One region of the Thermocoleostomius sinensis A174 genome, then DNA from elsewhere that is predicted to be linked to it. Evidence: riboswitches for the same ligand, from Rfam matches in the RefSeq annotation. Region 1 holds a riboswitch; the other holds the start of a gene.
The links. Region 1 has a riboswitch for fluoride ahead of OXH18_RS14865 (cation:proton antiporter). Riboswitches for the same ligand answer to the same signal wherever they lie in the genome.
Positions count from the first base shown of each region.

Region 2: it holds a riboswitch for fluoride, as region 1 does, so the genes downstream of both, OXH18_RS22635 (voltage-gated chloride channel family protein) here and OXH18_RS14865 (cation:proton antiporter) in region 1, are expected to answer to the same signal.

Region 1 is NZ_CP113797.1:3,426,758-3,441,950, forward strand. Features, by position in the region: tRNA gene OXH18_RS14855 (tRNA-Ser) at 84-175, opposite strand; gene OXH18_RS14860 (oligosaccharide flippase family protein) at 348-1,712, opposite strand; gene OXH18_RS14865 (cation:proton antiporter) at 1,992-3,632, opposite strand; fluoride riboswitch at 3,740-3,838, opposite strand; gene OXH18_RS14870 (hypothetical protein) at 3,878-4,006, shown strand; gene OXH18_RS14875 (U32 family peptidase) at 4,043-6,622, opposite strand; gene OXH18_RS14880 (COP23 domain-containing protein) at 6,714-7,901, opposite strand; gene crtD (C-3',4' desaturase CrtD) at 8,164-9,681, shown strand; gene cysC (adenylyl-sulfate kinase) at 9,674-10,234, opposite strand; gene OXH18_RS14895 (GNAT family N-acetyltransferase) at 10,471-10,917, shown strand; gene lpxD (UDP-3-O-(3-hydroxymyristoyl)glucosamine N-acyltransferase) at 11,128-12,258, opposite strand; gene OXH18_RS14905 (YdcF family protein) at 12,392-13,102, shown strand; gene OXH18_RS14910 (alpha/beta hydrolase) at 13,179-14,807, opposite strand; gene OXH18_RS14915 (fatty acyl-AMP ligase) at 14,839-15,193, opposite strand, start outside.
Region 2 is NZ_CP113797.1:5,219,221-5,234,413, forward strand. Features, by position in the region: gene OXH18_RS22565 (alpha/beta hydrolase) at 1-187, opposite strand, end outside; gene OXH18_RS22570 (sensor histidine kinase) at 993-2,084, opposite strand; gene OXH18_RS22575 (response regulator transcription factor) at 2,084-2,794, opposite strand; gene OXH18_RS22580 (hypothetical protein) at 2,846-3,088, opposite strand; partial or broken gene OXH18_RS22585 (nucleotidyltransferase family protein) at 3,258-3,564, shown strand; partial or broken gene OXH18_RS22590 (AAA-associated domain-containing protein) at 3,660-4,010, opposite strand; gene OXH18_RS22595 (YIP1 family protein) at 4,402-5,088, shown strand; gene OXH18_RS22600 (CAAX protease) at 5,203-8,055, shown strand; gene OXH18_RS22605 (hypothetical protein) at 8,105-8,347, shown strand; gene crcB (fluoride efflux transporter CrcB) at 8,341-8,805, shown strand; gene crcB (fluoride efflux transporter CrcB) at 8,861-9,244, shown strand; gene OXH18_RS22620 (DUF190 domain-containing protein) at 9,263-9,982, shown strand; gene OXH18_RS22625 (ParB-like protein) at 9,994-10,638, shown strand; partial or broken gene OXH18_RS22630 (undecaprenyl-diphosphate phosphatase) at 10,679-10,867, opposite strand; fluoride riboswitch at 11,140-11,215, shown strand; partial or broken gene OXH18_RS22635 (voltage-gated chloride channel family protein) at 11,501-12,778, shown strand; gene OXH18_RS25400 (DUF190 domain-containing protein) at 12,869-13,306, shown strand; gene OXH18_RS22640 (hypothetical protein) at 13,373-14,737, shown strand; gene OXH18_RS22645 (MFS transporter) at 14,739-15,193, shown strand, end outside.

The DNA.
Region 1 (15,193 bases):
GCACAAACCGCTCCCTCAATTAACCTCAGCCAATCAGAGCAAACTGAGGGAGATGGGACAACTCCAAGGATAGACATATTAAACGGAGAGGGAGGGATTCGAACCCTCGGTACGGACTTTCGAACCGTACAACAGATTAGCAATCTGCCGCTTTCGACCACTCAGCCACCTCTCCAGAGGTTAGAGCTTTATCATCATAGCAAAAAATTGCCTAGGAGCAAGATAGAAATACAAGAAGTGCGAGAAGCCGTGGACAAATCGATATAAAGAAAGATGGCACGGGCTGATTGACTGACACACCTCGTACTGCCTTCACCTCAATCTCTCCTGCGGCTATATAATGTAGATTAAGGTGTCAGATTGGGACGCAGGGCCGCGACGATCGAGGGGTTGATGCCGAGGTATTTCACCACTAATCGATTGAGCCACACGTTCCACAGGATCATCGATAGGGCAGTGGCCACGGCTGCGCCAAAGGTGCCCAGTATGGGAATCCCGATCAGGTTGAGGCTAACATTAATCAGCGCACTACAGGCAAATACAAAAGCGCATTGATTTTGATGTCCTGTCATCATCAGTAAATATCCGACCGAACCGGCACCTACGTTGACTAATTGCCCCAGCGACAAAGCCAGTAGAGACCATTTCGCAACAACAAATTCTGAGCCAAACAGCGATAGTAGTGGATCTGAAAAAACGAATAGACTGATTGTGACAATGAATGCTGGATAAAACATCCATCGAGCAATGATAGAAACCAACTGCTGAAGCGTGTGACGATCGCCTTGAGCATAGAGTGTACTAAACATTGGGGCTGCGATTGCATTGATAGACGCCAAAATAAAACTGACCCACGTTGCAGTTTTAAACGCCGCCCCGTAAATTCCGACTGCCTTTGTTCCTAGCAATGCTCCAATCATTAAGGTATCTGTTTGGTTTAACACAATAAAGGAACCATCAATAAACAAAAGTGGTAAAGATACTAACAGCCATTGCTTCAATCCAAAACTTGGAGGGCTACTTCGGATCGATGGTAATAAAGCACGTTGAAAAAACCACTGCTGACCGATTAGAATGAACACTAGTATGAATCCAGAAATAACGATTGCTGTAATACTGGTGAGTGATTGTTGAGTATAGACCCAGCCAAATGCAGTTCCTGTCAGCAGCAGTGGAAACATCACCAAGGAGGGAAAGTAGGCAAGTACTATTTGACGAATGCTTCTAGACATTTCTAGCTGTAGTTTTAATAGTGCCAACAGGGGAATTAACCAAACACCAAGTAATAGCGACGATCGTAAACTGTTTAAGCTTGTCGATCGACCGACGACTCCAATAATCACTATGGCGATCGCCGCCGTGATTAAGCCAGCGATGGCTGTTTGCCACCAACTGGTTAACAGTAAACCACGCAGCCGAGACCAGTCTTGCTTGACGGTGTATTCTGGCACAAAGCGCAACACCGCTCCCGATAATCCCAGTCCTGCCAGCAATGCCAGAATGGTACTCAACGTCATCACATAATCGTAGGTTCCATACTCAGCGGCCCCCATCCAACGAGCCAATCCAATTTGCATTCCATAGTTGATGCCTGCCCCGGCCGTTTGAATGAGAAGAGCCGCACTCGCTCCTCGAATCAAGGTGGCAATTAGGTCAGGGTGCTGAAGTTTCTGCCAAAGAGTTTCTAGCTGGATCAAATGCCACAGTTTCATGAATTCCCGACGTCGTTAAAGAGCAGATGGTACAGTCTATCTCTCAATGGATCAATTCTGCTATGAACCCGGCCATATTTGATCTTGCATTCCGAACCCCCCTCATCCCCCAGCCTCTGCTTCTAGAAAAGGCGCAGGGGGGCGGATCGGAAGTTCCTCACCCAAAGGGCGGGGGATCGAGGGTGAGAGGGCAGATGTCGTGACAACGGTTGCCGGGTTAATAGATGGTTGCCGGGTTAATAGATCGGTATTTCTTCTACCAAATTTCTTCCACCAAGATTAGCGGACGCTTGCAAGCGTTTGCTTATCTTCTACAATCAAAACTGGAAACGGACTTGTTTCTAATACGGCTTGAGACACTGACCCCACCAACACCTCAGCTAAAGACCGATGGCCGCGTTTTCCCATCACAATTTCGGTAACGTTATAGTCTTGAGCCGTGCGAATAATTTCTTCAGGAACTGAACCAGCAGTAGTGATAAATCGATGCCGAATATCTGCCAGAAGCTGTTGCGTTTGTTCCCGCAATTTCTCAACTCCTCGAGGATCATGAACTCGAATGACATGCAACACAATCACTTCACCATCTGCCCGTCGAGCTAAGTCAGCGGCTTTAGACAATACCTGTGTGGATAAGGAAGAGGTATCGATAGCAGCCAATAGAGTAATGCGACGAGCGATCGCCACTTTGGTAGGATCAACCTCACCCTTTTGCAGCAGCCTAGGGGCAAAGGTTGGAATGGCCCACGCCCCTAACGGGGCCGTCACCAAAATCGACAGAGCCGCCAATGCCAAGATTGTTTCACCCCCAGCAATGCCCTGTGCTAGCGGAATGGCACCAATTGCTGCTTGGACAGTGGCCTTGGCAGAATTTCCTGGCAGCAAAAACAACCGCTCTTTCCATGTCCAATTACTACCCAATGTCGAGAGATACCAACCTAACGATCGTCCCAACAGGGTTCCAATGGCCAATACTAACAATCCAATCCATGCTGTGTTGCCCAAAACATTCAGTTGAATACTAGCGCCCAGCAGCACAAACAAAATGATTTCGGCGATGACCCACACACTGTCAAAGCCACCGCGCAACCGTCGCGCCAGTGGGGTGTCTAACTCAATCAAGAAAAACCCGGTGGCCATCACCGCTAAATAGCCAGAAAAGATCGGTATGTCTTCGGCTAGGACCACCAACAGCAGCGCAAACCCGGCTGCTACTAAGGTATCTTGCACAGCATTTTGAGTCCAGTTTTGTTTGCCCAGCAGGGAAACCAACATTCGAGCCGTCAGCCATCCTAACAGCACTCCCAAAACAATTTGCAGGACGACCTGAAACGGCAACAACTGCAACGGACTCAGCGTCACTCCACCGGGAAGGGTGATTCCAGTGGCAGCCGTCTGAGAGAGAATTGCCAACAGCAGACTAAATACCAGCAGCAACAATACATCCGATAGAGCACTACCTGTCAAGATGGCATCGGGAATCCCTTTTTGCACGCCCCATCCTAAGCTTTTTAGCCGCAACATGCCAGGTACAATCACGGCCGGAGACTCTGCTCCCACAATGCATCCCAGTAACAAACCCGTCGCGAAATCAAACTGCAAAAGCCACATCGCTGCCAAGGCTACGGCGATCGCCTCAAACGCTGCTGGTAAAAACCCTAACCGTAGGGCCACACTACCCTGTTGAGCCAATTTCTCGCGATCTAGCCCTAACCCAGCCTTCATCAGAATCACCATGACGGCGATCGTTCGGAACGAACCCGCTGCTTCCAAGATGGCAGGACTAAGAATATTACCGACTTGGGGCCCCAAGAGAATGCCGACCAGCACCATCCCCACCAATGCTGGAGCCTTGAACCGTCGAGCAATTTGCCCAACAAAAAATCCCATCAGTAAAATCCAAATGATGCTTTCTAACATGTCATCCTTGCCAATAACGTCAGTTCCTCTATGAAGCTATGAAGCAATGTGACTGGCAGCAGAAAGCTTAATGAAGGCAACAATGACCCACCCTTCCGCTGCAAGTCGGAACAGTAGGAGCCATCAGCCTCTTCAACGTAATAGAAATAGCTAACAAAATTCCTTAACGCTGGGCGGTTTCGGCGAGCTCCATCGCCATCTCTATCACTTATAGCATCCTATAGCCGTACGGGGAAGAAGCGGTGGTGAAATACTCCAATGCAAATGGGCACATCAACAGCGGAGGCGGTTACGGCACGCAATCAAACAAGCTGTTAGTGTCCCCCCATCTGACTGGAACGATGCTGTCCATTCGCCGGAAGTTCGATCGTTAATAACTGATGCTTCTGCTACCTATCTACGCCATTGCTTCAGCGGCTCAGAGGTCCCCGCGTGACTCCTAACTGATTGTGCAACTTCAGTTCACGCCACAGTTGCGATCCAGTAATTTCGCCGCGCAAAAGCCGTTGATAGCGATCGATCGTTTGGCATACTTGAGTTGCAGTTTCATTGACAAATTCAATCCGAAATTGTTGTACGCCCAAGTCAATTAACCGTTGGACTGACTCGGCCCCAGTTTGCGCAATGCCGTTAAATACTGTATTGCGACAACCGACATCCGCTTGCAAAATATGTTCCGTTCCTACACGGTCTTTCAGGGTGACACGATGCTTCTCGCAGGGACGACCACAGTTGGTATAGTCAGTTCCCTCAGATAAGAACGCACAGAAGACGCAATGTTCCATGTGAAACATCGGCATGTGTTGGTGAATTGTGATCTCAAACCAGTGTGTCGGACAAAGGTTTAACAGATCTTCGAGTTGATGAATGTTCAAGTCATAGGAGACGGTTAAGCGCTCTAAGGAATATTGCTGAAAATGATTGGCGGTAATGGGATTCGCCACATTCAGCGAAAAGTCGCCAATGCAACGATCGCCTTTGAAAAATTCCAAGTGATCATAATTGCGAATTAAGTATCCGTCTGCTTGAGCCGATCGCACCTGTTGCAAAATCCAGGTTTCATTGGGTTTAGTGATGCGGGGTGGAGCAATGTAGACGGTTGGAGGTTGGGGGTTGGGAAGTAAAGAGTGGGACTTTGTCTGCGATCGAACCTGCTTAACGAGAGCGACGGCTTGGCGATAGTTGCGAGGATCTTCAAATTCGCAGTAAAGGGTTTGAATCCCAGCGTGGAGTGCGGCGTGAAGTTGGTCAAGGTTGCGAACGAGGACGATGAGGGTAGGGGTGAGGGAAGGGGAGGGGAGGGAAGGGCGCTGGGGAAGCAGGTCTTGGAAGGATACGTTCGATCGCAGTTGCCAGCGTTTGGGTTGGGTACGCTGGTGTTCAAGTTGCTGCACGATATCGCGGCGCAGTCGGTTCAGTTCGCTGACAGGTAACATAACGGCACCGTCTAAGGTATTGGTGAGGTGTTCTAGTGTGAAGGGGGTGTTGCCTAAACGCGCAAATTGGTCATGCAGGCGCTCGGTGGTCAGAGGTTGACGATGGGCTTCCACTAGGGGCATCGTAGATTCCATTTGCACAATATGTCCCAGTGAATCACGGGCAATGGCGACAAGGGGCTGTCCCACGGCTCCATGAATTTCGACGGTAATGGGGCGTTGAAACTGAGGAGTATCGCCAGCAAAGGTTTGCCGCAGTTGCCGATCGAGTTCTGGGTCGCTGGTTTTCCAGAGTTTGTCGCCCACTCGAACCCGTTGAAGATTGAGGTCGCGTTTACCAAAAGACAGTACAGCGTCAGAGCCATTCTGGTGCACCGCATACACTCGTCCCCCTTCCTCCTTAGCTTCGGGATGACCGCTGTCAAATACGACTCCATCGCCCGCTTTTACCGGAGCCTGAAGTCGTACCACAATCTGCTGGCGCTCAATTCGCTTCACCTCTCCCAGATAAACCCCCCGTTTTTTGCCAAACCGGGCGTGCACTAATTCCTGGTTATTAATGCCGCGAAACCAGCCGGTATAGAGACCGCGAGAGAAAGCCATTTCTAGGTTGTAGCGATTAGGGCTGGGGAGTGGGGAGTGGGGAGTAGGGGGTGGAGAGAGGGGAGGGGAAAGTGGAAGGGTGTTGACGATTTGATCGATGGCTTGGCGATAGACGCGGGTGACGTTGGCGACGTATTCAGGAGATTTTAAGCGACCTTCAATTTTGAGACAGTGAACTCCTGCTTTGACGAGATCGGGCAGAACGTCCAATCCGGCTAGGTCTTGGGGGCTAAGCAGATAGCGCCGATCGCCCAGATCTACAACGTTTCCATCGGCTATTAACTCGTAGGGCATTCGGCAAGCTTGGGCACATTCGCCTCGGTTGGCCGATCGGCCACCCAAGGATTCGCTGGTGAGGCACTGCCCGGAATAGGCGACGCACAACGCCCCGTGCACAAACACTTCCAGTGGAAGCGAAAGCTGGCGATCGGCAAGCTGTTGTTGAATTTTATTGATTTCTTTGAGGGAACATTCCCGCGCCAACACCACTAGTTGACAGCCCAGCGATTGGGCAAATTCGACTCCTGCTGCACTGGTGATTGTCATCTGCGTGGAGGCATGAATGGGAAAATCGGGCGACAAATGCCGAATCAGCCGACAGATGCCCACGTCTTGCACAATGACCGCATCCACACCAGCCGTAATGATTGTGCGCAGGTATTGCTCGGCTTCAGCCAGTTCACCCGAAAACACCAGCGTATTCAACGTCACATAGCCCTTGACACCCCGACGATGCAGAAACTCGATCAGACGTGGCAACTCTGCCTCGGTGAAGTTCTGTGCCCGCATCCGCGCATTAAACCGCTCTAACCCGAAATAAATGGCATCGGCTCCGTTTTCCACGGCTGCTTTGGCACAATCCCAGGAACCAGCCGGGGCCAAAAGTTCTGGGGCTGAGGGCACAACGGGAGCGATCGAGGGAGACGAGGAGAGGTGCGATGCAGTGCTCATAAAGGCAAGAGAGTAAGGGCGTGGGCGCTAAGTATCCCATTGCCTATGATATCGTTTCTCCTCTTTTCACTAGGCAGCACAAGCAACTGGGTTAACGCGGCTGATCAATGGCATAGGTAAAGCCGAACAGTTCTCGCACCCGCACCCGTTGGCCGCGTGGTGGATATAGCAATGTATCCCGCCGGCTAGAGGTGGCATAGCGATCGGCAGCGGTGATGATTTCCAGGGCTTGCGATCGAGAAATTCCGTTGGGATAACGGGCAAAAACCTCCGACAGACAATCACTGCGACGACCACTGCGCTTCAATCGCTGTGGGTCTTGGTACAGTTGAATCACATCTTCTAAGCAATTGCTGTAGGACAAAATATCAAAGAAATTGAACTGTGGCGCCACAGCCAGTGGCGTGGGATCATCAATCCGTGACTGGGCAGAATTAGTTGAAGTCGCTTGAGATGGGTCAGGGGGAGCGCTGCGCAGCGCATTGATTGCTGTCCCTAAGCGGATGGCTAACTGGCGGGCATTGTCGCGGCTACTGGCCGTCAAAATCAGTCCATCGGGATCACACACCCCCGGAGCGGTACCCGCGCACACGACGGGTAAATTCTGCAAGCGCCCTGCCGTAATGGCAAAATTGCGCCCTAATCGCCCATGCACCGTATCTAGATTACTGGCTACTCGGCGACAACGCTCAGCCGCCGACAAATTGGGCAAGGCCAAATCTTGTGTCCATTCAATGAGTGGACCCACTACGCCGTCTTTTCGGCGTGCTTTTGTGATCGGTGTGGTGCCGCTTTCATCGCAAAAATAACGCGGTAAAGCCGTCGAAGTAGCCACCGTGGGTGTTGAAGCGTCCGCCGCCTGTAGCTCAATTTGATAGCTTCCTGCTTGTCCAGTGGAGTAGGCATTGGCATAGACAGTATAGCGGCCATCAACGGGCAGCGTATACACAATTTGGGCATCTAAATTACCAGCGCTGTCATCATCCTGCACCAAACTGTTGCCGTTGGGATCGAGCAGTACTAGGTAGGAATCGAGTTGGGTGCTGGTCATGCGAATTAAAACCCGCTCTCCAGCCCTGCCTTCAAACGTGTAAACATCAAAAAAGCTACCATCGGCAGACAACTGACTATCGCCTTCGCCCAATGTTCCAGAGATAGGAGCATCAAACTCCAGAACTGTGGGTTCTTGTGCATTGACCGATCGGGATGTACCCACCGACAGCAGCATGATGATTGCAATCCCCGATGACAAAAGACTGAGAAACTTAGATGGCTTCATAGGTCGATCTCAAAAATCCATGCAATGGCTCAATGTTCTACGACGGCTCGATTATTTTATTAGTCTCAACGATCTGGAACCGGAAATAAAGCGATCCCCCTCGCCACTACGCCAATACGATAGAATCTAGCTATTAAGAAATGTAAATATAGAAATGAGTTCTACAAAACGTCACAGGGCGCCTAACAATTCATGCGCTTCATGCGCCGAGTCTGCTTCCCAAGCTCCTCCGTTCCCTCAGATAGGGTCTAAGAACTCTACCGTGATTGTTGTGGGAGCAGGCATAGGGGGGTTGACTACTGGAGCACTGTTAGCGCATCGAGGATACCAGGTGCGGGTGTTCGATCAGGCGATCGTTCCCGGCGGTTGTGCGTCTACTTTTAAGCGTAAAGGATTTACGTTCGATGTGGGAGCAACTCAGGTGGCCGGGTTAGAGCCAGGGGGTATTCACTATCGTATCTTCTCCGAATTAGGAATTGACCTCCCTACCGCAACGCCCTGCGATCCTGCCTGTGCTGTGTTTCTTCCAGGTGAAACCGAACCGATCAACGTCTGGCGTGATCCGCAACGCTGGCAAGCCGAACGTCAACGGCAGTTTCCTGGCAGCGAACCATTTTGGCAACTGATGGCAGCGTTGTTTCACTACAGTTGGGCGTTTCAGTCCCGCGATCCGGTATTGCCGCCGCGCAACCTGTGGGATCTGTGGCAGTTGATGCAGGCGGTTCGTCCCGATACGGTGCTCACCGTGCCGCACACTTTCTCTACGGTAGGTCAAGTCTTGCGTTGGTACGGCTTACAGGACGATCGGCGGCTCAAAACGTTCCTGGATTTGCAGCTAAAACTCTACTCACAGGTGGGGGCAGACGAAACGGCTCTATTGTATGCCGCAACGGCGCTGGGCGTATCGCAAGAACCCAGAGGGTTGCATCATTTGCACGGCAGTATGCAGGTGTTGAGCAATCAACTAGTAGAGGCGATTGAACGAGGCGGTGGTGAGGTGTTGATGCGTCACACGGTTCAACGGATTCACACGAAAGCTGGACGTGTCATTGCGGTGGAGGTTTGTCACCAAAAAACCGGACAGGTGTGGACAGAATCTGCTGATCATATCGTCGCGAATGTCACGGTGCAAGACCTCGTACGGTTACTAGGAGAGGATGTTCCCTCCGGTTATCGGCGTCGCGTTGACAAATTACCGCCATCTTCAGGTGCGTTCGTCATTTATCTGGGAGTGACGCAAGCGGCGATACCGCCCAACTGTCCGCCGCATCTGCAATTTTTGTTCGACTACGATGGTCCGATCGCTGAAAACAACTCGCTGTTTGTCTCGGTCAGCCGTCCGGGGGATGGGCGTGCTCCTGATGGACATGCCACGCTGATTGCTTCGACCTTTACTGATCCGGCAATTTGGTGGAGTGGGGAACAGGAAACCGGGGACAGAGAGTGGGAAAAATCACCCCTGTATGCGGGGCTGAAGCAGCGTTACACACAGGAGGCGATCGAACGGTTATCGTGCTATTTCACCCTGACGCCAGAGACGATCGTGCATGTGGAGGCGGCCACTCCGCGCACATTTGCCCGTTATACGGCTCGCGATCGGGGGATTGTGGGTGGCATTGGACAACGGTTAATCACCTTTGGCCCGTTTGGGTTTGCTAACCGTACCCCCATTCAGAACTTGTGGTTGGTGGGTGACTCAACTCATCCTGGTGAAGGCACAGCAGGCGTAAGCTATTCCGCCTTGACCGTGGCCCGACAGATAGAAGCTAGCTCTAGATAAAAAACTCCACCTGGGGCTGGGGTGGAATCAGTTGCCGCTGTTCCAGTTCTGCTAGCAGCTTGCAAATGCTTTGCGTTGGTGTTTCCTCGGCGGTATGACAAACTAGATCGGGGTGAAGCGGCGCTTCATAGGGATCATCGATTCCTGTAAATGCTAGCAACTCTCCGGCTCTGGCCATGGCATATAGCCCTTTTAAATCTCTGGCTTCGCAAACTTCCAGCGGTGCATCTAAGTAGACCTCAATAAAATCAGTGCTGCTCTGCTGGCGAATGGCGTCTCGGGCTTCGCGATAGGGGGCAATTGCCGCAACGATTGCAATCACACCGTTACGACTTAGCAGATTGGCGACAAAGGCAATACGGCGCATGTTCGTGATTCGATCGTCGCGGTTATAGCTCAGCCCCTTGGATAAGCTAGTGCGAATGGCGTCTCCATCTAGTACTTCTACCAAACAGTGCCGCGTCTTCAGTTCTTGCTCCAGCCCTTTGGCGATCGTCGTTTTACCAGATGCACATAGCCCAGTTAACCAAAGTATGCAGCCTTTTCTATCCATACCCTTGTGTCCTTAATCGACTCAGTCATGCACTCGTCTTGTTATCTTAGCTGTCCATCCTAGATTGTTTGTAAAATGGACAGTTACTTTGCCCAAACTTCATTCTCTATTTTCTAGATCAACCCCAGCGCCAACACAAATTCTAGAAGATCACACATCTAGAGAATGACATATGAAGTAGGCTACCTTCACGTACACAGTTTGAAGTGCGGCATGGGTTTCTGGAGATGAAGAAAATGATTACCATTCGTCAAGCAACGGTGTCCGATCTAGCAGACATTCTTGCTTTGTATCGGCAACCCGCTCTCGATGACAACGCAACCCTTTCAATGCCCCAGGCAGAAGAGCAATTCGCACGTATTCAAACCTACCCGAATTACCATCTCTATGTTGCTGAGTTCAATGGTGCAGTTGTAGGCACCTTTGCCTTACTAATTATGGATAATTTATTACACCTAGGGCGTCCATCTGGCATTATCGAAGCTGTGGCCGTTGCGTTGTCACACCAGGGTCAGGGAATTGGTAAAGCGATGATGCAAGTTGCGATGGAACAATGCCGACAGGCTAACTGTTACAAACTAACTTTATCAAGTAACCTCAAACGTTCCAGTGCCCATGCTTTCTATGAATCTCTAGGCTTTGTTAAACATGGGTTCAGTTTTGTTGTTGATCTCACACCCTAAACATCTCACGGCAAAAACTCCTCACTTCAACACTTCGGACAGTTTTTGTGGAAAGGCTGGGAATCCTTGCCACGCCGCAAATTTCGTCCTTCTCCCTCAATCCCTCCCTCGACGGGGGAGAGGCACGTCAATCCGGCTTCCCTTTGGTCTTTTTGGGGAGCAGAGGTTAGGGGATGAGGGTGGTTTGGCACAAAAGTGTCCGGACTATTATCACTGAATACCTGTTCCGTGGGTTCCCTCATTTTCCTGTTCTAAGCCCTCCACAACCATTACGGCTTCGATCGCCTGGATTTGCTCTTGCAATACGCTCATCTGCTGCTGAAGTTGACGCAGGGATTGGTGCATCTCTGGCAGGCGATTATACACTGCCGAGGCTTTGAGGAAGGTTTTGTATGGACTCGCCGGGTTCCCCATCATCACGCTGCCTGGTTCGATCGTACCGTGTAACCCAGCTTTGGCTCCTGCTTGCACCCGATCGCCAATTCGGGTTTGGTTAGCCACACCCACTTGTCCTCCCAAAATGACCCAGTTACCAACCTGTACCCCACCCGCTAACCCCACTTGGGCTGCCATAATGCAGTTTTCCCCCGTTTGTCCGTTATGCCCCACATGCACCAAATTATCTAGCTTGGAATTATGGCCAATCCGGGTTTCCCCCACTGCTGGGCGATCGATTGTAGTATTACAGCCCACTTCTACCCGGTCTTCTAGAACCGTGACGCCCGACTGCTCCATCTTCACCCAGCCGTCTGCGGATGGCACGAAGCCAAATCCTTCCGCACCAATCACGGCTCCGCTGTGGATCACACAGTCGGCTCCAATCTGAGTACGTTCATGAATGGTGCAGTTGGCATGAAGAATGGTTCGATCGCCAATTTGTACCTGTGGATAAATCACCACTTGCGGATGTATACAAACCCCGTCTCCGATGGTGACATCCGCTTGAATCACCGTATAGGCTCCGATGCTGACGTTTTGACCGAGGCGGACAGATGGGTCAATGATAGCTGTGGGATGAATGCCGATCGCCGGACGGTAGGGCTGATAGAACAACGGTACGGCTTTGGCAAACAACAACTTTGGATCGGGAGTGCTCATCCAAGCGATTTGTCGTTCGGTGGCTTTAGCTTGCAGCGTTTCATCCAAAGGCAAAATCAGGGCACTGGCTCCGGTGGTCTCGATGGTCGAGGCAAATTTGCCCCCATCAATGTAGGCCAGACTTCCCGATCGGGCTTGTTGAACCTGAGCAATTCCCGTAATTTCGGGATTGCACCCTGGTTTTACCCCCAAGCTGTGATGATGATCGATGCCCAACTGTTGAAGTAATTCACTGAATTTCATTTTCTCCTCACCCCTCTCACCCAGAACGCGCCAACCTGCGATCGCCCTCAGTGCACCACTTGCCAAAACGCTAGCATACTTTGTTGAGATTATTTAGAGTGTTGGGTGGTGATAAGCAAGCAAGTTTAAGGCGATGAAACTCCTGATTCTCTTGGCACTGCTCTGGGTTGTGTGGCTCTTGATGCCCCGCCGCTGGGGACGGTTTTGGCAACTGCCGCTGGTGGGCTTGGCGGGTGCTGCAATTCTGCTCACCTTTACCAAGGTAGATCTTGGGCTATGGGGACTAACGGCTTTCGTGCCGCCCGATTCGGGTGAACCGGCTGAAGCGATCGTGGTGTTGGGGCGAGGCGAAGCGTTTCGTGATTCGCGCGTGGCTGCGGTGAAAACCCTCTGGCAGTCCGATCGTGCTCCGCGCATTTTTGCCAGCGGTATGTCTGATGCTCAATCAATGATTCAAGCACTAGAAGCGGATGGAATTCCTTCAGAGAGCTTATTTGGGGAAGAATGTTCCCAATCAACCGAAGAGAACGCCGTCTTCACTCATGCCATTCTGCGTCCGCAAGGAATTCGATCGGTTATCCTTGTCACCGATCCGCCCCATCTGTTGCGATCGTTTTTGTTATTTCGTAGTTTTCGGTTTCATGTCATTCCCCATGCCAGCCCCATGCCTATTTTCTCATCTCCCCAAATTCAAGATCGGTTGGAACTGAGAGAATATCTAGGTTTGCTTAAGTATGCGGTAACAGGACAATTTTTTCCGCGTTCAACGGCGAGCCTGCGCCAACCGTCACCAGATGTGGTTCAAAAGCTCCAAAATTGGCAGTGCCTTAGAATGGCGAATTAAATAAAACTGGAGATCAGGTAATTTGCAATACTCAAATCTCGATCGAGACTTCATTGAAGCAATCTTAGCGATCAATCTAGTCTGGTTTGCAAATCGATGCTGTTGCTTGGGAGGATTGAGCAAAACTGAGTGTATGGGGGGGAATAGTCAAAGCTTTGGCATAGGAAGCTTTGAGATACAAAAAATAGGGTTCTTCTTCGGCAACGTGTGCCTTGAAAAAGGCCACGCTGAAGGCATTCTGATAGTTTTGAATAATGGTTCTCAACTGTTGCCAGTCTCGCTCTTGATTGGTCAGGCTGTTGATTAGATCGAGCGTTACCCGAGCGTGAGGTAATCCTTGCGCCACCACCAGATATTGATTAGGAGCCGACAACCAGCAAAAGGTTGGGAGTTGTTCAATAACTAATGGCGTGAGAAAATCTTCATTCGTTGCTTCCCACAAGACTGGAATTGTCACCTGACGGATTTGTGTTTCTCCAAATAAACTACGACCAAATGGTAAGAATAAATACGCTGCGCTAATCCGATCGTCTTTTAAGATTGGCGTCGATCGTGGTAATTCTAAAGCGCGACATTGGTACAGTAGTGAGATATTTGTAATCGCAATTTCAGTGTTGCAATCGTGCTGAAGCTGTTCAAAATCAAAGGTCGCTCCTGCCAAACTGAGGGCTGTTGTACCACCAAACGAATATCCAAATATCCCCACCTGATGGAGATTAAGCTGCTGCTGCCACTCGGTTCGATTGAGATGTTCTAACTGATCGAGCAAAAAGGAAATATCCAACGGTCGATCGATAAACTCCTCGGCCGCAAAATTCTCGCGATATAGCCCTCGATAAAAATCCTGTAGGCGTTGTCGATCGCTGCCAGGATGATCGGGAATAATCACCGCAAACCCATAGGAAGCAAGATGTTGGGCCAATTCCATAAATCGATCGCGCCGTGCTCCTAACCCATTGGACACCAGAATGGTAGGAATGCGAACTCGATCGGGCAGTTTCGGGAAATACACATCTGTCGTCAACGATCGATTGCGGCTGGCATCATAGAAAGTGAGCGTTTGCATTGAAACAGAGAAGTTGCCTGGTTGTCGTAAATCTGGACGAGCCGCATAATCGATCGATACTTCAGACGCCGCGAGGATATCGCTTTGTTGTTGCAACAGCGCTACTGATTGCTCGGTTTGTTGCAGTAGCGAGGCGATGTATTGTTGAAACTGCAAAACGTTGCCCAAATTGATCTGAATATCGGTTGGAAATAGCCGCATCCAATGGAGGATAGATAATCCCACTGGATTGGCGGCGGCCAAAATCGAAGCCGATCGAATGCCATAGAAGCCGTTTTGACGGGCAGGTGTTCTCACCAGTTCTCCGGCCTCTTGCAACAACTGTTCACCCGCTGAGGTATAGCTGAATTGAGCCACCGTAACGGGATCAAGCGGATAGCTAGTCTGCAATGCTGCACGAACCTGATTCTGTTGAGCAGTGCTTAACCGCCTGAGAATAAAATCAAGCGAGCCGTCTGCTTCACCTGTTTGGGCAAAACGTTCTAGATCTTCCACCGCGATCGAAAAGCCCAAGGGTCCATAGTTGAAATAAATTCGTTCTGCCGCTTGAACTGGGTGCATCGGTAAGAAAGCCGCAAGCAGGCTGATGCTAATCAATGGCAACCGCCAGTGGTTCCGATGAGTAGAGTGAGTCACCATTCGTCTATAACGTTTCAACTGATAGCCATTGCTAGGATCGCACAAATGAGCGCAAAATGCGTCTGAACCGGCCTTTTGATAGCGCCAGATATCGATACAAATGTGTTAGCGGGTTCAAGTAGTAGTGAATCAACGAGTGTATATCGCTGGGGCGATTATCGTCCGATTGCCATTCATCTAGCACTTCCAATTCTTGATTCAGAAACTTTTTCCGGCACAGATGTCGTTGAATTTTGCCGCTAGGTGTTTTCGGTAAGCTACCGGGCTTTAATAATGCAATCGCATATACATCTAAAAAATGTTCCTGAAACAATGCCCATCGAATTGATTCCACCACATCACCGATTGGTAATCGATCGCGGTACTGGCGTTCTATTTCTTGCACA
Region 2 (15,193 bases), 1.8 Mb from region 1:
ACTGCCGGTTCTCTCCCATTGCCTGACTGGGAAAGCTTTCTAGCTGAAAGGGCAAACTAGAATCGGCGGCAACAACCGGAGCATCAAGCTGGGGTGCCCCTGCAACAAACGTATACCAGGCAGCAAAGGATGCCGTCAGCATGATCGCCATTCCGGCGATCGCCAACCAAGGGCGTTGCAATTTCATTCCTCTCCTATTGAGCAAGCTCATGAATATTAGCTTTCATTCCTCAGGTTTTTTAATGCTTAAAGGCATTCGATTTGTTCTGTTGTGCTCTCTTGGTTGAACGAGGGAACAGATAATTGACAATTTTGATCACAACAATAAATAAAAACAGGATAATTAAAAGACTTATTAAGAATAGGGATGTTGAAGATATCATGATGATTTTATGAAAGATACTATGCTGTAGATCGTAGAAAACACCGCGATGAAAGCGCATAGAAAGTAAACAGGACAATGAATTCAATCCCTTGAGCAATAGGTTGCCTTGAGGATTGCGCCGCCAGGTGGCCCACCTTACGCGAATTGGAGAGATTTGATTGTCAGAGTGGTAGAAATTCGGAGTCAGGAAGGGTTCTATTTCGGAGTGTGTTCAGTTTAAAAGTTGCCTATGGCAGGAGTATGGCATCGTTGTGGCAATGCATCTATTCTCAGATCTTGCACTGGGTTATCCCACCTGCCCTGTAACGAATTGCGGGCTAATGGATCAAACCCATCGAAATGGGTTGAAAGCCTTCTGGATAAAGGGTTTTAGTCCATTTATGAACTTAAGAAAGTAGTAGAGTAATGGTCTTGTGGGGTGGGCATCTTGCCCGCCCAGTCAGAGGATATTCACAATGACCGGATTAAATTTTTAACTTTCATCAACAGACTTCAGCAATTAGCCCCGAATTGATCCGAGGGCGGAGGATCGGAAAAGCTGCAAGATGTATGTATTCCAATGCAGGTATTCCAACAAATGGAGGAGAATAGAGCCATCAATCGGTCATCAGGCGATCGGTAATGAAAAGCGAAAGGTGCTGCCCTGCCCCAGTTGGCTCTCCACTTCAATTTGTCCGCCCTGAAGTTCAACCAGTCGTTTGGTAATCGCCAACCCAATGCCCGTCCCTTTCGCATCCTGCCGATTCTGCCGCGATCGCCAGAATCGTTCAAACACATGGGGAAGTTCATCGGGGGCAATACCTGTTCCTGTATCCTGCACTGCAACCCAAACCTGGTGAGCATCTTCCCATGCCTGGAGCGTAATGGAACCCCGTCGGGTATGGCGGAGGGCATTCCCAATCAGGTTCACTAAAATTTGTTCTAGCCGATCGTAGTCTGCTAAAACAGGTGGAAGATTAGGAGGACAATCCATTTGTAAAACCAGTTCATCTTCCAAGACTTGGGTCGAGAATTGTTGCATCAGGTTCCCCAAAAGGGTCGGTAATGCGATCGGCTGTAAATTCAGCGTTAAATGTCCAGCTTCCGCTTTTGACAGTTCTTGGAGATGATTCACTAACCGTTCTAATCGTTTGGTTTCCCGCACCATCAGCGTGTAGATCTTCGGCGTGGGTGCTATCTGCTGATTGGCAAATGCCTCCAAATATCCCCGCACGATTGTTAGGGGTGTTCGCAACTCATGGGTGACTTCGCCAATCAATTCTCGTCGGCGCATTTCCACATCTTCCAGGCTGACTGCCAAACGATTAAAGCTATTGCCCAAGCGATCTAATTCTGGAATGCTGCTGGGAGGCACCTGCTCATCAAATTGTCCCGCCGCAAATTGGCGAGCAATCCGCTCCATTTGGTTCAAGGGTTGGGTGATACGCTGGGCAATCCAATAGCTTAAACCAGTCGCAGCCAGGGTTCCCACACACATGGCGATCAGGCTGCTGCCATGCCATGCTGCTTGAAAACCTGCGAACAAAACCAGACGAGTGGAGCGAATAATTAGCCCGGCATCCTCCAGATCTGCCAGATGTCCAGAGAACAGATGCTGCGATGCCGCATTGCTGATAATCAAAAAACTAATGAGTCCCGTTAGCATCACCAGCAAATGGGAGATCAGTAGACGGGTTTGCAGTCCCAGTCGCATCGGCATCAGGTTTCCTCATCTTCAAACTTATAGCCAATTCCAGTCACCGTCTTGATAAAGCAGGGGTGAGCTAAATTTGGCTCAATTTTTTTTCGCAGGCGGGCAACGTGGGTATCAACGACGCGCTCATCGCCAAAGAAGTCCTCGCCCCAAATTTTCTCCACCAGATGCGTCCGGCTCCAGACCCGCCCTGGAGTGCTGACAAAGGTGGCTAACAGGTCAAACTCCAGGGTTGTCAAATCTAATTCTTCGATCGCTCCCTGGTCAGTCTTTTGAGCAATATGGCGATCGACATCCACCGTGAAGTGGGGAGTTTGATACACCTGGGATGGTACTTCCTGCCGCAGCGATCGTCGTAGCAATGCCCGCACCCGCGCTACCAGTTCGATGGGGCTAAAGGGCTTGACCAGATAATCGTCTGCTCCGGTGGATAGCCCAATCACGCGATCGATTTCCTCTCCCCGTGCCGTCAGCATCAGAATGTAGGGATCTTTCGCATTAGCTTGCTTGCGAATACGAGTACAAAACTCCAATCCGTCCATTCCGGGTAGCCCCAAATCCAGAATGACCAGATCGGGCTGATGTTCTGGGAAGAAGCGCAGAGCCTGCGTTCCGTCTCGGTAATGAATGCAGGTAAAGCCTTCTTTTTCGAGAAGCTGTTGCACAAACCGGGCAATTTCCACTTCATCTTCGACTATCAGAATGGTTTTGCTCATAGACAGGATGGGCGATCGATGAGATGCCTTTATCCTACCGCTTCCAAACAGTTAGCAGACTGTAGGCAGCAGGATGTGAAGGATAGAATCGTGCGGCAGCCGAATGGGGTGTTTAATCCCTATACGGGCATTAAGACGAACCTGCTGTTTACCAAGGGTGAGCCGACGGAGCGGAGTTAAGCGAGGTGCAGAGCAAGCTAAGATATGAGCTTCAGGTGTCGCTGGAGGGGCAGGAGGAGTCGTAAGCGTGGTGGAGCGCGAGGAGATGCACGATCGATCGCCGTTTTTAAGCATTCTGAGCTTTCCAGGTCTCAATATTTGGCTATGAGTGGCAAGAGTTCTGCTCTAACCATGAGCGATCGTGAGGAGCAACCATCATTCTGGCAGGTGAGGAGAATATCATTGAAATGTATCCAAATGGAAGGTGGAGGTATGTCCAATGAGCAAACCAAACTTCCAGACAATGAGTCAACTTGAACAGCTACTTTGGGACAACCGCGATCGAATCCTGGCAACTGCTGCTGAACATGGGGCGCGGAATGTGCGAATTTTTGGTTCAGTTGCCAGAGGAGAGGCAACCCCTGACAGCGATATCGATTTCCTACATCCATTTTCTAATTGATCTGGGTGAAAATTTGACTCCGTGGTTCCCGGTCGGATTAATTCACGATCTAGAAACCTTATTGGGTCACAAAGTTGATGTTGTGACAGAAAAATCTCTTCACTATTTCATCCGCGATCGGGTTCTGGCAGAAGCGAAACCATTATGAGAGATAGTCGGATCTACCTTGTGCATAATAGAGATTGTATTGCCAGAATTGAATCTTATACAGGTGATGGCAAGGCATTCTTCTTTGAAGATATCAACCGCCTCCGGCAAATACAACCGTTCCTCCCCCGCATCGTATTCAAATAATTCTGCATAGTGTCCCAAATCGATCGCAGTGGCAAACAATCGTTCGGCTTCTGTGTGGGGAAAATGTTCATCCAGTAAATCCAGAAAGAACTCCGATCGCATGGAGCCATTCTGCTTTTCCCGCAGGGTTTGCACCATGCTGGTAATCATCGGTACTCGCTCCAGAACTTGCTGCCGGAACAGATCCTTACTGCGTAGAATCGTCGTTGTGGCAAAGTCGCGCCCCACGCGGGTCAGGGTGACATCCCCCTGGGACACATTAGCAAAGCCCAATAGCACTGCGGCATCCAAAATTGGCAGTCACTTCCACTTCAGGATTCGTCATCTCCACTTCAGGATTCGTCATCACAACGACTCAAATTCGATGGCGATGATTGGCGATGATCTATTCGAGCAGTCTGATTGATCCAGAATGGGAGATTTCTGAACCTCCGTTGCTCCAGATGTTATCCCCGAAAAAGCAAACTCGGCTGTTTTTTGCTCGCAGAGTTAGAGAAGGTATATTCCCATCTCATGGCGAAAATCCGGTTTCAACTGTCTGCAAAACTCTCGAAGCAATGTTATCGCTGAAACGATAAACTGGCACGGCACAACTATACAATGGCGGCAGTTTAGATTATCCTACCTCTCAACGAATATAGTGCCTTGGTGCTATCTCAACCACGGGCTGATTATAGTGGAGACTGCTCTCATGCCTGAGTCAATGACAACCGGGCTAGTTCAGTTTTGGTCGCTGGTGCAGGAAGCCAACGCCCTTAATCCTGATGCTTTTCGAGCGATTGAGGTTCATCCTGCGGGCATCCTGCTAGCGATCACAGTAATTTTGCTAGTCGGACTCTCCCAGAGCATAGGACAGGGGATTGTACTGTTTTTGAACCAGGTAAAACCGATTCGGTTTGTGTTGAGTCTGGGCATTGCGGCAATTTTGTTTGTCTTTAGCGTCGCCTTTTGGGTGTTGAGTGTGTGGGTGGTGAGTCATCTGCTATATGGGGTTGATGTTTCATTTCTGAAGGTGTTTCGGGTATTGGGGCTGTCCTACGCCCCTCTACTGTGGAGCTTTTTAGTGGCCATTCCCTACCTGGGGGTACCAATTAACGTGGTTCTGTCAGTCTGGAGTCTGTTGGCCTTTGTACGCGGATTCAGCGTAGTGACTGAGCTTGATCGCTGGCAAGTGCTAGGCAGTGCCATCTGCGGCTGGGTGGTGTTTCAGATCATGCAACGGACAATTGGCCGCCCGGCGATCACCCTGGGGCATTGGGTTTCTAGCTCGGTGGCTGGGGTTCCGCTGGTTACTAATCTGCGTCAACTGGAGCAAACGGTACAAAGCAGCTTTACCAAAGCAGTTGATAATTCAAACAGAAACCAAGGTGGTGATTAAGTGATCGTTGACTCAGTTACTCCTCCATCAGTTGTCACTTCAGTCGGTCATTTCTCTTGGGGGCATTAGTACCGCCAGGCGAAAAATGTTATGAGGATTAGCATGGGGAATCAGATGATGCACACTTTTCGTCAAGTCAGGTACATCGCCCCTGGGGGGTTAGTGTTGTTACCCTTAGTGTTGCTACCCCAAATGCTGCCCCCACTAGCCTTGCTCAGGGGTAATGTGGGGCATGAGACCGAACGGATCTTCTTAGATCTGCTGCTGATGGGACTGGGCGCACTCATTGTTGCAGCCCTACTCAGTCCCTTGGAGACACTGGGTTGGTGGGCTGGATGGTATGGCGATCAAGTAGACCCGCACAGAACACCCTGCACCGCCGAAGAGCCATTGCCTTCAACTCAGGCGAGGCGCTACATCGTCTATCTCGACGGTATCGGCCAGTTTAAGTCTACCTATGCCCCAGAAGCAGAGCAGTTTCTTAGTGCTCTGGGTCAGTCCCTGCCAGACATGGTAGTGGTGCGGGGTATTACGCCCTACTCGGTATTGAACAAACCCCTGATAGAAGATCGACCGATGTCGGCATTTTGGCGACTGGTGACTTGGCTGCGATCGAAGCGCTTCTTCAAAGTTCTGGGAATGTTAATTAACATTCGCAATTTGCTAGTGGTGCTGGTGTCGGCTGATACGCGCTACGGTCCTGTCTACAACCGTGGCATGGCCCAGGTGATCTACAACGGACTGATCAATGAGGGCTATCGTCCAGGCAGTCGGGTGCCGATCACGCTGCTAGGCTTTAGCGGCGGCGGCGAAATCGCCATGGGGGCAGCTCCGCTGTTGCAACAATCGCTGGATGCTCCCCTCGATATTATCTCCCTGGCGGGAGTCTTCTGCGGGCACAACAAAATTCTCAACCTCAACCACATCTACCACCTCGTAGGCGACAAAGACCCAGTGGAGCGCACTGGCCCGGTGCTGTTTCCCAAGCGCTGGAAAGTCATGTTCCTCTCATACTGGAATCGAGCTAAAAAGCGCGGGCTGGTGACGTTTATTTCCCTGGGCCCAGTGGGGCATCAGACACCAGGGGGGGTGTTTGACCCTAACCTGCGCTTACCCGACGGTCGCACCCACCTTCAGCAAACGGTGGACTGGGTGACTGACATTTTGCAGGAAAAGCTGCCGTTGGAGCAACCCAGCACTGCTCCTCGCCCCAGCAGCTATAGTCTGGCTCAACAGGGAGACTTTAACCAACCAGAAGCCTATCCCCTGGGGGCAGTGGTCGATGCTGCCTACTACCGTCCCATTGCCCCCTGGATGGGTCGGCTGATATTGCCCACCTTAGATCAGCGGCAACCCCAAGATGGGGTCTGGTTTGAAGTACACCATGCTACTGCTGACTACAGCCACTTGGTCAGTCAACGGGTCTGGCTGAGCTGGCAAGACACTCCCTGGGTACGCCAGTATTTGAGCACAGTGACGCGGGATCTGCACTTCAGTGCCGATGCTAACTATAGCCGTCACCAAGGCAAGGTGGTGCCCGAACGGCTCAACGGTTGGCGGCAGGTGGGCCCCCTGGAGTCACTGGCTGGAGCCAGGCCCACAGACAACATGGTAGTGATGCTGAATGGCCCAGTGCAGATAGATTCCTTGCCAAATGGGGTAGTGCAGGTTTTGATCGATCAAGACCCGGCTCAGATCAGCGGTCGGTTCTATGCAATCGCCCAGTTTATTGCCCCTAGTCAGACCACTGCCGACGGTATGCTCTATCGCATTCGTCATTTCAACCGAAGTACCCGCCAGTTCGATGGACTTGAAGAGGTGGTGTGGTTGCCCCAGGTGGTGCCCAACATCAATGGTTTGCGTCCCTCTAGTAACCAAAACTTGGAGCGATCGCCCTGCAACCCGGATGGCTGGTATCTCTACGGTGCGCCCGACCGCAGGGGGCGGTTTGTGGTACAGGCTCTGGCCCCGCGCGCATTGTTTACCCTTATCCCTGATCAAGAGATCGTTGGCAAAACCGCCACCCATCGCTACCTCAAACAGGTCTCCTGGACAGTAAAGGGAGTCAAGGGTACGATCAGCTCCGTACTGCTGCGGGCAAGCGAAAAGGCTTCTTCCTCCTTTCATCTAGGTGATCGGCTGCTCCTCAACCACGTCTACGGCGGCGTGGGCGGAAAAATGACCGAACCAGCGGCACGAGGCCCAATCTATTTTGGTCACTTTGCCTATGGATTGGCAGAGGTGGTTCAAGAGCCTCTAACTGATGACTTGCGGCTAGAGATGCAGTACTTTCAGGTTTATACCCAAAATGGTGATGGGTTGATTGCTTGCCGTCACCATTGGTCAAACTACATGGGCGATCGCCAGTTTGGGTGGCTTAACCTGCGCCCGGTGCGCGATGCGGTGATCAAACTCGATGCTTTCACCAACCGCTACGACATTGACGGCGATGTTGTCTGTCCCTTAGAACTGCTGCTGCACCAACTCCAAATCATGATGGCCCGCTACCGAACTGGTGATGGCAGCGGCATCACCTATGTCGGACCCGCCAACAACTGTGCTCAAGACTCTAATCAGGCACTTTATGCTGCCCTCCAGCAGATCAACCGGGCTACGACAACCCTGTCCGACTCAGTGTCCTGGCTTCAGACGCATCCTGACCAGGCTGGGCAGGTCAAGCAGCTTCAGCAAATTGGACTTTCGCTCAAGCGTGATTTGCTGCCCTGGGGCACCGCCCGAGCCGACTGGCAGAACCACGAAGCTGTTTTGGGTAGCAGTCTCGAAGATGACCCCGTCAAGCAGTTGGCCACTGCCCTAGTGAGCTGGCGCACCGTACTGCCCCGAATCGCCAGTGATGCGGTGATCATATCCTTTCTACAACGAGGAGCCACCGTGCTGGTGTTGCGTACCACCCAGGTGGGCGGCACGATACCCGAGATTGAGCCGATCGCTCCGGTGGGATTGTAGCCATGAACCCATTCGTTCTCCCCCGTTGACTCTGGGTGGAGCATCCCCTATGGTTGCTCTGGTGTTTGCCCCTATCCCTCCTGCTGAAGCGGGGGGACTGCTGCCTGAAAATCAAAAGAATCTTAAAATGCGCTATCCCGATGAACTTGCCACCTGTTGGAGGCAACCTGGTTTAGTCGGGTGGGTGTCTCAAGCTATTTTAGAAAACAGACCGCTCCATGTGCTGTTAGTGAAAGCCAATGCAAACGCATTGACAGTTCGTCAACCTAATTTGGAGAGTTTACCATGCTGAAACAGCCATTTTTGCGACAGCCCGTTGTGCGAACCGTTGCTGCCATTTCCCTGGGGGCGATCGCTGGTGCATTGGGGCGATATTATTTTGGACTGGCCATGAATCACCTTCTGGGAATCGATGTCCCCTACAGCACCTTGGTCATTAATGTGACCGGATGTTTGGCAATGGGCTTCCTGGCAACGCTATCTTTAGGACAGGTAATTAGTCTACATCCTGATATTCGTCTGCTGCTCCTGACGGGTTTTTTGGGGTCGTATACCACCTTTTCCGGTTATGAACTCGATAGTGCCCATTTGTTGCAGCAGGATCGCTTACAGGCAGACCTGTTTTATTGGGCGGGAAGTGTGATGTTAGGATTCATGAGCTTGCAGTTCGGCATCGCATTTGCAGAATGGCTCCTTGGCAAGCTTGACCCTTCCAGGGAAACGCCCCACAACCGCGATCGGTCAAACTGACCCCTTTGGGTTAGCGATATCTCCTGATCTCTCCCCGTTCATCAATACACCCAACATGGAAACCCCTCTTTTGCTAACCCTTTGGATTGCGCTAGGAGCTATCCCAGGTGCCCTTAGCCGCTATTATTTAACGCTGGTTTGTGTGGAAAAACTCGGCGGAGAGTTCCCCTTTGGCACGTTTATCATTAATCTCTCTGGGACGTTTTTGATTGGGTTCTTTGCAACACTGTTTCAATCCATCCAAGCTGATCCACTGCTCAATAGTTTTGTCATTATTGGTTTTTTAGGGTCTTACACCACGTTTTCCACCTACGCCTTAGATACGTCAAATCTGCTCAAGCTGGCAAGTTATAAACGGGCAGTGCTATATGGGTTAGGCAGTCCATTGATGGGGTTTTTAGGAGTCGAACTGGGTATTGCTCTGGCACAACGGCTATAGCATTTGCAGGAGAAGCGAATGAAAAATGCAGAACAATTAACGATCTATGTGGCAGAGGGGGACTCCGTTCAGGGTAAATTACTCTACCGGGCGTTGATAGATGCGGCGCGTCAATCCGGCATTGCAGGAATAACGGTGATGCGGACGGCTGTGAGCTATGGACAACGCGATCGCCATATCAGTGTGGACTGGATGCCAGAACTGGCGATGCAAATGATGATGGTACTGACAGCAATTGATCAACCGGAGGCGATCGATCGCTACCTCCCGCAGGTTCAAGCCCTGGTTAAATATGGTTTGGCAATTAAGGAACCCATTACCGTCGTGCATCATGCCCCAGTATTGCCCGATCAACTAGCCCAACCCACACCGCAATTGACACCATTACAAAATCAGGAGAATGCAATGACCGACTTTGAGCGATTAACGATTTACGTTGGTGAATCGGATCAGTGGCAAGGTAAGCCCGTTCATCTGGCATTGGTGGAAGAAGCGCGTCGTCACGGATTAGTGGGAGCAACCGTTGTGCGGGGTGTGACTGGGTATGGAAAAACTAACCATGAGCGAATTAAGTTTCTGGGGATTATTGAGCTTTCCTCGGATTTACCAATGGTCGTCACGATGATCGATCGGACGGATAAGATTGAACAATTCTTACCACTCGTGCAAGACATGGTAGGAGGAGGAATTGTGGTACGCGATGCGATTAATGTTGTTCACCATGCACCCATTCAATAGGAATCAATAAAATGCCAACTCTACCCGACTACAATCCAAACTTATCTCCAGGTACACTCAGCCTCGCCGCTGTTAACTTGCTTCATCCGGCTCAAGTGGCGTTGGGCTATCGAGAAGTAGACTACCGAATTCAACAGTTTCAGGCAATGACTGCGGATGAATTAGATGCTTACCTGTTGGAGCATTTTTTACCCATTGTGATTGCGCCCGATCGCCTGCCCTATGTGGTGGATCACCATCATCGTGCCCGTGCGATCCAGATGACGGGTTTACGAGAAACCGTTTATGTCAAAGTGTGGGAAAACTGTCAGGATTGGTCAAGGGCTGAGTTTTGGCAATTGATGCAGGAGAAAGCCTGGGTGTATCCCTACGACAAAGATGGGCAACGGGTTGATGTTGAATCCATTCCAGCTAGTTTAGACCAGTTGCAGGATGACCCCTACCGCAGTTTAGCTTGGGGCGTGTTGCAAGCAGGGGGCTATGCCAGATCCGATGTCCCTTTTCAGGAGTTCCTGTGGGGTAATTATTTTCGTCAGCACCTTTCGTTTGAGAACACCGAGGCAGGCTTTCAACAGGCAGTTAACGCGGCGTTGCAGTTGTGTCGATCGCCAGCAGTCAGTCATTTGCCTGGGTACATCTCCGATGCTACTGGGTGAGTTGCGTACCTCTAAAGGAGTCATTTACCAAGCTCAACAAGAGCAGAACAGCAATGACACTGCCAAATTGAATGGCATCAACAAACCATTTTTGCTCTACCAAATCAGTCCAGCCGAAGGCTTTAGTGACAACAAGTAGATGAGCCGTGCTACTAATTGGCAAAAATTCGGTAATTCCTTGTACCAGTCCCAGGACGATCGCCTGAAATATTTCTTGAATGAGATCCATAATCTTTCCTGACCGTTGTCTAAACAGAAGGCGTAATTCAGGTCTACAGGCTAGTGAATGCCTTGACTCAAGTTTGAGCAGGCACAGCCTTTGATGTAATTTGTTCCTTTGGGTGTAAGGTTACTTTTGCCCGAACCATCCTAGCTAAGGGTGATTCCTTCTAGCAAGGTGATTGCTCCTGAGCGCAATCTACACACGTTTATTTGCATAGCAGGATTTCAGAGATTTGCTAGCAGACGTTGCTTGTAAAATTTAAGTTGACTTGCTATATTGCAGTATGTGGTGATGAAACTCACCTTCTAGCGCGGCTAGAGAACCGCCCTCAAGGCTAATAGTTTCTACTTCATGTTCCGTCGATGCTTTGGCAAAAAGCATTTGTGAAGTATTAGCGTTTAGTTTTTGAGAGGCTGTTTTTTGTGCATTTTCAAGCATTTAAGATTCATTTGACTTTCAGGTTTCATCAACTAGGCATTTGCCGGGTTGTGCGGCGGCTTGTATGGCGGCGTTTCAATCGCTGCGGCTGGAACACTTCCTAACGCCGGGGTCTGCGTATCATTCAAGCAATCCGCCTGAGCGTCATCACAAATTAACCCGGTTATCGATTCATTTTCTCTATCATTTTTCGATGCATTTATGAAAGGGCTACAGGATATCGAACAGTTTTTTGCCCTACCTCAAATTGCCAAATGGTTAGCAATCGCCACGATCGCAGGTGTTCTGTCGGGAACCGCCTCAGCCATATTGTTAGCTTCGTTGGAATGGGCAACGGATTGGCGTGAAGCACATTGGTGGATTATTGCCCTGTTGCCGCTGGGTGGGCTACTGAGTGGGTTGATTTATCACCACTTTGGTCAATCTGTTGAAGCAGGCAACAATCTCTTGTTGGAAGAGATTCACAATCCCAAACAGACGATTCCATTGCGGATGGCTCCGCTCGTGCTATTGGGAACCGTGATGACCCATTTGTTTGGCGGTTCCGCAGGGCGAGAAGGCACAGCCTTACAGATGGGTGCTTCCCTTGCTGATCAACTCACCGAAGTTTTGCACCTGAAAGGATCGGATCGCCGTATTCTTCTAATGACGGGGATTAGCGGTGGCTTTGCTTCTGTCTTCGGCACTCCTCTGGCGGGTGCTGTTTTCGGCTTGGAGGTGTTGGCGATCGGCAAAATTCGCTACGACGGGTTGTTTCCCTGTATCGTTGCGGCGATCGTCGGCGATTACGTGACGTTGAAATGGGGCATTCACCACACCAACTATCGACTGGCAAACGTTCCTGTGCTGAGTTTGGAAAACTTCTCCGCTGGTTCCGCCGATCTGTTGTCAGCAGTCTTTGCCGGTGCGGTCTTTGGCTTAGTGGCACTCCTATTTGCAGAAGTTACGCATAAAATTGGGCATGTCTTTAAGTCCAAAATTGCTTATCCGCCGCTGCGTCCTATGGTGGGTGGCGCGATGGTTGCGATCGCAGTTTGGGCAGTGGGAACCACCAAATATATTGGACTGGGAATTCCTACGATTGTAGAGGCGTTTCAGACACAATTGCCTCCCTGGGATTTTGCCGCAAAATTAGCATTTACGGCACTTACTTTGGGAGCCGGATTTAAAGGAGGTGAAGTCACCCCCTTGTTTTACATTGGTGCCACGTTGGGCAATGCTTTATCTTTGATTTTGCCCTTATCCTCCGATCTGCTTGCGGGCATGGGCTTTGTGGCTGTGTTTGGTGCTGCTGCCAATACCCCGCTGGCTTCAACCATCATGGCGATCGAGCTATTTGGACTGCCCGCCGGAGCCTTTGCAGGAATTGCCTGTGTCGTGAGCTATCTTTTTTCCGGTCATGCAGGCATCTACCGTGCTCAACGCATTGGATTAAGTAAATATCCCAAAGTCTTTGTGGAGGAGGGCGTTAGCTTAGCAACTTTTCCTAGCCTCAAACAGCCATTGGAGTTCGATTTGTTTAGTGATATCAATCCCTTAGGTTTTCTAGAAATGGAGAATGGCAAACCCATGAGACATCTGACAGCACTCCGGCTCTACTTTCATCATGGTGCCAGGTTATATGGCAAGACCCGCTGGCGCAGGCTAACCTCTCCCCATCTACATTGGCATCTTCCCCGTCTTGCGAAAGAATTTGGGATTCAGCAGGTGGTGCTACATCGGGTGCATATGGGCTATCTCAAAGGTGATGAACTGCATCACAATCATCATGAAGTCACGCCCCATCGTTTACCGCAATGTCTGGAATTGATTGATCAGGAAGCCAAGTTGCGGGAGTTTGTTGAAGTCCATCATGCCGATCTTAAGCACGTCAGGATTGTTTTGATTCGGGGTGAAGACTTACGTTCCCATGAAGACTTACATTTACAGGAAGATCTGCATTCGTCAGATTACCGGAATACATCTATGAATTATCCCTCTCCAATGACTGACCAATTGGCGGAATAATAAATGGCAGGCATTTGGAATAAATATGAGAGGATTTCATTCAACTTGCAAACCTGGAAATAAGCGATGTTAGCTGATGTGAATAAGTTGAATTTCAATCGTTGGTTAAACCAAAGGCAACTCCATGCGCTCAAAGAAGCGTATCATGCTGCAAAAGAGATTAGGGCATTGGAGGAACACTACTTTGCTGGAGAAAAGATTGCTTACACTCCCCAACAAAGTAAAACCGTAGTGGACTACGTAAAGAGCTTACGCGATCGCCAACTAACCAGAGTTCGCATTAACCTGGTAAAGTTCAGGGTCGGTGCTTTTCTGTTTAATCACAAGCTGTTGAGCAAAACTTCAGACTCTAGTTTTTCCAATGGCAATGAACCTTTAGTGCAAACTTGGGAACATCCATCTCTAGTTGAAATGGATATTTTAGAGAAGCTCCAATTCATTGAGTCAGTGGTGGGAAAATACCGCGATCGCAGTCCAGCTAACCCAGATTTGACATCAGAGGATCTCAATTCAGAATTATCGATTACCCATGCCTTACAACATCTCAACTCGGACGCAGGCAATCAAAAAAATGGTTCAAACCCTGACATAACGACCGATCCAGTTGTGCTGGATGCAAATCGGAGTCGCTCCAGTGCTAATCGATCGAATACTGCCAGTGCCTTAGTAAAGGGGTTCACCCAGGTTGGGAAAGAACTCACCCCAGAGTATGAACAGCAAGTGATTCATGAGTTGCGGCTGAGGCGCAAACAAAACAAGCTAGCAGTTCGATGGCTACTGATTCTAATCCTGGTTCCCATTGCAGTTCAGGTTGTTGCCAAAAATCTGATCTTTGAACCTTTTCTAGATAACTATGGCAATCATCATCCTCAGCAAATTGAACTCAATCAAGAAATTCAGAAAGAATTTCATGCTGAGTTTATGGATTTTAAGGAGACTTTAGAAATCGAGCAACTACTTGGCAATCTACCCCAATTGACTACTGAGGAAACTAAAAAACGGTTAGAAGAAAAAGCTACTGAACTTTGGCATGAGTCACGAGAACATGCCCTGAACGGACTGAAAAATGTAGCTGCGGATGTTGTTGCTCTAATAGTTTTTATTGGACTTATCTTCTTTAACCGAGATAAATTAATCACGATTCGCAATTTTTCAAACTGGTCATTTCTCAACTTAAGCGATCCAGCAAAGGTATTTCTGCTGATCTTGGTAACCGATATGTTTGTCGGCTTCCATTCGGTTGAGGGGTGGGATGTCATTTTAGTGAGTGTGTTCAATCACTTTGGATTACCGGAAAATGACACCTTTATCAAGAGTTTCATTGCTACCGTGCCCGTCTTTATGGATTCCTGCATCAAGTTTTGGATTTTCAACTATCTCACCCGTTTCTCACCCTCTGCCTCCGCCGTCTATGAGCGGATGAATACATAACATGAAGAAATCTGCATTATGGTTTGTCATTTTTCTAGGCGTTGTCAGCCTCTGTGCTGATGCCACCTACGAAGGGGCACGCAGCATTACCGGAGCTTATCTGGGCAGCCTGGGGGCAAGTGGTACGATCGTTGGCATTGTTGCAGGCTTGGGTGAACTGATTGGCTACGGATTTCGGTTAGTGATTGGCTATCTCAGCGATCGCACTCGCAAATATTGGGGCATTACAACCCTGGGCTATTTCATCAACACTGCTGTTGTACCGTTGTTAGCTCTGACGGGAACCTGGCAGGCGGCTGCCGGACTCATGATTGCAGAACGTACCGGAAAAGCCGTTCGGACTCCTCCCCGCGATGTGTTGCTATCCCATGCAGCGATGCAGGTGGGGCGAGGGTTTGGCTTTGGTTTGCATGAAGCGATGGATCAAATTGGGGCAGTTGCAGGACCGTTGATGGT